Regions from separate parts of the Enterococcus sp. DJ147D b genome, predicted to be linked through region 1. Evidence: a T-box and tRNA genes for the amino acid it is inferred to sense, from the RefSeq annotation. Region 1 holds a T-box; the other holds one or more tRNA genes.
What was found. The T-box of region 1 lies ahead of tyrS (tyrosine--tRNA ligase). A T-box ahead of a tRNA ligase gene usually reads a tRNA of that ligase, here a tRNA-Tyr.
Positions count from the first base shown of each region.

Region 2: it has a tRNA-Tyr gene. The T-box ahead of tyrS (tyrosine--tRNA ligase) is inferred to sense a tRNA for this amino acid. The anticodon was not compared.

Region 1 is NZ_CM177104.1:328,862-332,125, reverse strand. It holds gene tdc (tyrosine decarboxylase) at 1-22, opposite strand, end outside; gene tyrS (tyrosine--tRNA ligase) at 313-1,569, opposite strand; T-box leader at 1,677-1,881, opposite strand; gene AC4BD1_RS01640 (polysaccharide deacetylase family protein) at 2,176-3,264, shown strand, end outside.
Region 2 is NZ_CM177104.1:596,529-599,792, forward strand. It holds gene AC4BD1_RS02935 (GNAT family N-acetyltransferase) at 1-28, shown strand, start outside; gene AC4BD1_RS02940 (ROK family protein) at 117-1,001, shown strand; gene AC4BD1_RS02945 (DUF2969 domain-containing protein) at 1,095-1,328, shown strand; tRNA gene AC4BD1_RS02950 (tRNA-Tyr) at 1,416-1,496, shown strand; tRNA gene AC4BD1_RS02955 (tRNA-Gln) at 1,506-1,577, shown strand; gene AC4BD1_RS02960 (hypothetical protein) at 1,712-1,882, shown strand; gene AC4BD1_RS02965 (TetR/AcrR family transcriptional regulator) at 1,933-2,541, opposite strand; gene AC4BD1_RS02970 (acyl-CoA dehydratase activase-related protein) at 2,714-3,264, shown strand, end outside.

The DNA of each region.
Region 1 (3,264 bases):
CATTTGACAATGATTCACTCATGTGAAACCCTCCTAAAAAAATATTTAAATTTTGTCGAGCCCTACATTACACCTGTTCTTTAATTCTGTAAACTAAAAATAAGACGATTTTATAATCGTTTTCTAATAATATGTAATTGAGTGAATTGTATATGATTTTAAAAAAATTAAAAAAAAGGAGGGAATTTACAAAAGTAAATTCCCTCTTAAAGATTGTATTAACGACAACCGTCGTTCCCTTTTAGGATGGGTTTCAAAAGTTTGAATCTTGTAATAGAGCTTCCCTTTTTCAAGGCAAAAAATTACTAAATTCTAATCAACTACTTTGGCCAAAAAGTAATTTTTCTTACCTTTTCGAATAACCACAAACTTACCATCGAATTCATCAGATGGATTTACGACAAAATTTAAATCGGTAACACGGTCACCGTTAATACTAATAGCTCCGTTTGAAACATCTTCTCGTGCTTGACGTTTTGATGGTTCAATTTTTGTTGAAACAAGTAGTTCCACGATATTTTCAGGTGTACTTGAAATGTCAACGTTTGGCATTTTACCAAAGCCTTGCGCGATTTCTTCAGCGTTTAGTTCTTTAATATTTCCTGAGAACAAAGCTGCTGTTATTTTTTGCGCTTCTTTCAAGTCTTCTTTACTATGAACAAAAGCAGTTACTTCTTCTGCTAAACGTTTTTGTGCTTCACGTTTTTCAGGTTCAGTTTCAACTTTTTTAGCTAAGTCATTGATTTCTTCTTCTGTTAAGAATGTGAAGAATTTCAAGTATTTTACAACATCACGATCATCTTGGTTCAACCAGAATTGGTAGAATTCGAATGGTGATGTTTTCTTAGGATCTAGCCAGATTGCGCCACCAGCTGTTTTCCCGAATTTTGTTCCATCTGCTTTTAGCATTAATGGAATCGTTAGTCCAAAGGCTTCTGCCTCAGGACCTTCTAGTTTACGGATCAAATCTAAACCAGCAGTAATATTTCCCCATTGGTCAGCGCCGCCGATTTGTAATTGCACATCAAATGTTTTGTGCAAGTGCAAGAAATCAATTGATTGAAGGATTTGGTAAGTGAATTCAGTAAATGAAATTCCTACTTCTAAACGACTTGCAACGATATCTTTTGCCAACATCGTATTAATGTTGAAGTTTTTACCGTAATCTCTCAAAAATTCTAGTAAAGAAATTTTTGATAACCAGTCGTAGTTGTTTACAAATGTGATATTTGCATCTGCGCCAAATAATTTACCCATTTGTGCTGAAAGTGCATCCACATTATGTTGTACTTGTTCCATTGTTTGTAAAACACGCTCTGTTTGTCGTCCACTTGGATCACCAATTGTTCCTGTTCCACCACCAATAAGAATATATGGATGATGGCCTGCCAATTGAAATCTTTTCATCATCATAAAGGGAATCAAATGTCCGATATGCATAGAATCGCCTGTCGGATCAACGCCACAATAAAGTGAAATACTCTTCTCTTCAACGAGTTCGCGAAGTCTTTCTTCGTTTGTTTGTTGATTAATGGCATCACGCCAAGTTAATTCATCAATAATATTCATTATATTGACCTCCGTATAGTTTTTATGAAAGCAGGAACCTGCTAGCATTCGTAAAATTAGTAAAACTTTTTTGAGTGAACAAAAAAAGTCCCTTGACTAATAACTAGTCAAGGGACGAAAATTCGCGGTACCACCCAAATTATATGCTCTTTAAGAACATATCTCTCAAACATCTAACGCTGTCGCGTGACAAAAAATTGTCAAAGACTCCTGAAATGTAATTCGTTTTAAGGCATGTGCTAGTTCGCAGCAACCACTAGCTTTCTGAAACATCGACCTTAATCACTACTTCGTTTCGTTCTTCGTCTTGTTATCTATTAACATGTGTCTATCATAGAGCCCGTTTTTTTCTTTGTCAACACAAAACAAATATTTTTTTATTAAATAACTATAAAACAAAAAAATAAAACGTTCAAACCCACATTTGATTAGTTTTCTAGACAATTTTATAACACATCATTTTTTCTCTTAGAGTTGATGAAAAAAATAGCCGATTTTCTCATAAATCAGCGTATCACTTTTACTTCTTTCCTGTCTTCGTTACAATAAAAGAAACAAAGTTATTCTATTATTTGAGTAAAAGTGTAAAGGTAGGGGTATAAGTTAATGGAACCAAAACAAAGAAAAATTCTTGGAGTCACTGCTGGTATAACAGTACTAATTTCAATCTTCAGCTTATTTTTGATTATTCATGCAACTTCTAATGAAAAGTCAGTCTCTTCAACGACGGCTGAACAGTCAACCGAAAGCCAACCAACAACTGCCAATTCCGATGATAAAAAACTGAGTAAAGCACAACAATTAGTCAAAAGTTATCACTATGACGAAGCGATCAAGCAATTAGCTGACGCGCATTCCACTGAAGCGAAGGAGCTCCTTCAAACCATCAAAAAAGAAAAAGAACAATTAGTCAAATGGGATGATCCAACAAAAATCTCTCATTTGTTTTTCCATAGCTTGATTGTTGATCCAGCTAAAGCATTCCAATCACAACAAGCACAAGGCTACAAAGAATACATGGTGACAATCCCTGAATTCAACAAAACAATCGAACAGCTTTATAAAAATAATTATGTTTTAGTCAACTTACCAGACTTAGTTACGATTGATGATCAAGGAAATGTTTCCTTTGTAGGCGTTTCTTTGCCTAAAGATAAAAAACCACTCGTCCTTTCAGAAGATGATGTCAGTTACTATGAATACATGAAAGATTCAGGCTTTCCTGACAAATTGGTCATTGATAAGGACAAAGTGAAGAATGTGTATGTTAATAACAAAAAAGAACAAATCGGTGATTTTGATATGGTTCCCTTGATTGATACATTTGTCGAAGAACATCCTGATTTTTCTTATCAAGGAGCGAAGGGCACGCTGGCATTAACTGGCTACAATGGCGTGCTTGGTTATCGAACTTCCAAATCCGAATACGGGGATAATGAGAAAACGAACACAGAAATCAAAAAAGCGACAAAAGTTGCTGAACAATTGAAAAAAGATGGCTGGACCTTCGCTTCTCACACTTGGGGTCATCTGAATATGACAAATGCTTCTCTAGAAGATGTAAAACGTGACAATGAACTTTGGCAAACAGAAGTCGCTCCAATCTTAGGAAAAACAACGATGTTGATTTATCCTTTTGGTGCAGACATCAGTGATTGGCACGACTATACAGCTGAAAACCAAAAATTTGATTAC
Region 2 (3,264 bases), 270 kb from region 1:
AGCCAAAAGTATCCAAACATTTCGCTAGATTTAGCTGGTCATTTCGGAAAAGGCTTTCAAAAACCAAGGGATTGTTTTACAATATTTTTAGGAAGCAAAAAGGAGCGAAAATAGTTATGGGAATTCTTGTATTTGATTTTGGTGGTTCAGCAGTAAAATATGGTTATTGGAATGGTCGTCAATTAGAAGCAACCAATCAATTTCCAACACCTGCTACTTGGGAAGAAATGAAACAAAAACTAAGCGAAACATACCAAACTTTTGTTGAAACAAACGCGATTGAAGGCATAGGGATCAGCGCTCCCGGTGTAGTTAACAGCGAACGCCAAATCATTGAAGGGATTAGTGCAATTCCTTATATTCATGGATTTAATATTTTCAAAGAATTAGAAGAATTGTTTGGGTTACCAATTACTATCGAAAATGATGCGAATTGTGCTGGAATGGCAGAATTTTATGAAGGCGCAGCGCGAGATTACCAAGATGTCGCGTTTGTCGTTATTGGAACAGGGATTGGTGGCGCGATGTTCACGAAGGGACAAATGAACAAAGGTGCGCATCTTTATGGCGGAGAGTTTGGGATGATGTTTTTAGATGGTGATCAAACATTCAGTCTTTTGGGAACGGCTGTGCAGATGGCTTGGCGGTATTGTGAGCGTCTTGGTCTAGATAAGATGACCTACTCTGGAAAAGAAGTCTTTGAAATGGCAGAGTCAGGCGATGTGATCGCTCAAGAAGAAGTTGAAAAATTTTATGATTACTTAGCAAAAGGACTTTTCAGTATCCAATTTTCATTTGATCCAGAAGTGATCGTACTTGGTGGTGGGATCTCTGCAAAAGAGGGCTTGATTGACGAATTGAATCAGCGTATCGAAAAATTAATGGACAAGCTAGATTTACATGATTTTGTTCCAGAAATCTTATTATGTGACTATCGTAATGATGCGAATTTAGTTGGTGCTGCTGCAAATTATTATGCAGTAAGTCAAAGAGAGGCTTAAGAGTTTGAAGAGAATCAGATTATATACCCTGTTAAGTAAACAGGGTATATTTTATTGTAGAGAGTATGATAAAATAGGTGGGAGGTGAGAATAATGTCAAAAAAGAATAAAGATATTGAAGTACGAGTAGAAGAAATCCAAAAAGTAATTAATGGCAAAAATTATGAGGTCACTCAGTTATTTATTGGCAAAAAAAATATTGGTGAAATTTTAGCATATGGACCAAAAGAATTTGAAATATTTTTTGGTGAAGAGGACTTTGGAAAAGAAAAAAGTCTTGAAAACGCGATAGAAACGGTAATCCGTCATTGGAATTTACAAGACTAAAAAAATATCAAAAAAGTTTTCAATAAAGGGTTGCAAAAATCTGTGAAATTAGGTATTATAACTAAGTCAGGTTGATACAGACCTTTCGGAGGAGTAGCGAAGTGGCTAAACGCGACGGACTGTAAATCCGTTCCTTAGGGTTCAGTGGTTCGAATCCACTCTCCTCCATTTTTTTATTGGGGTATAGCCAAGCGGTAAGGCAAGGGACTTTGACTCCCTCATGCGTTGGTTCGAATCCAGCTACCCCAGTTCTTAGATAGACGTTCACGAGATGACAGTTGCTGTTATCTCGTTTTTTTTGACCTACAGTAGCTTGATTCTTGAAGTATTTAAAGAATTAAGCTAGAGTTAAATTAGGTACTCAAACAGAAAGGATGAAGAGAATGAAGTGGAAAGAAAAAGTCGATGAAACTGCTGAAAAATTATATGATTTGGTTAAATCTGGAAAATATGATGTAGAAGTTGGACTTCCAAAAAATGCAAAAAAAGCAGTCCAAATCAAGACGAAACGTCCAACCAATCACACCAAAAAATGGTTAGCAAAAAACCGCTAATAATAACAAAAAACTGCCAAACGCTAAAAAAGCGAATTGGCAGTTTTTTGTTATCTTTCGACTTCAATCCCTAAAACAGTCAGGTGACCATTTCCAACTAATTTCACGACTAAAGCAGCCAGTTGTTCGGCTGACATGTTTGTGTCACTAGTAATCCACCAGTGCAGCGTCCCAATGAAGATCGAAGTCATGTATTCGATAATAAAATCAATAGGGACCTCCAGTTCATTTTCGGTGATTTTTAACCGATTGAAGATATTTGCGTATTTATTGTATAAAAGCTCTTCTAGTTTTTTACGCAAAAGTTCGTTAGACGAACCATCCATGATGGTCAAAAAGAAAGCTTTTCTTTCTTGGATATTTTTGTAAATATTTGTTAATGCAGCAATGATTTGTTTCACTTTGATTCGATTGCCATGAACAAGTTGTTCTAAATCCAAAACGGAAGTAAAGGCATTGATCGCCATTTCAAAAATTTGTTCGTAGAGATCTTGTTTGTCTTTAAAATGAGCATAAAAGGTAGCACGATTGATCATTGCTTCATCGGCAATGTCTTGTACGGTGACGTTATCGTATCCTTTTTCTTCGACCAAGCGAATAAATGCCTCGATAATCATTTTGTGTGTTCGTTTCACTCGAAGATCAGTTTTCTTAACCATAAAAAATTCCTCGCTTGTTATTCGACATTTTTAATTTGTTTGTTGCTTATCTCACAAATAAGGGGTGTTTGCCAGTTGCAAAACCAGCAAATTGTTTCTAAAATATACATAAGTAGTATAACAGACACTTTGTTAGATAATCAACAAACTGTCTGTTTGAGGAGGAGAACAGATGAACTTACGAGCGGGAATCGATGTTGGATCCACGACAGTCAAATTAGTATTACTAGATGAGCAAAATCAAACAATCTTTTCCAAATATGAACGTCATTATTCAGATGTCAAGAAAGCAACAGCCAAGACTTTACGGGAAGCACAAGCATTGGTTCGCGATCAACCAATTGCCATGGCAATCACTGGATCAGGTGGGATGGGACTAGCAGATGTGTTGAACATTCCTTTTGTTCAGGAGGTCATCGCGTGTACACGCACAGTGGAAGAAATAATTCCTGAAACAGATGTTGCGATTGAATTGGGTGGAGAAGATGCGAAAATCACTTTTTTTGAAGGCGCACTAGAGCAACGAATGAATGGAAGCTGTGCTGGTGGAACAGGTGCATTTATTGACCAAATGGCCGTTTTATTAAAGACAGACTCAAATGGCGTGAACGAGTTAGCCAAAGAATATCGTCAAATTTATCCTATTGCTTCACGCTGTGGCGTGTTTGCTAAGACAGATGTGCAACCATTGATCAATGAAGGAGCAGATAAAGCAGATATTGC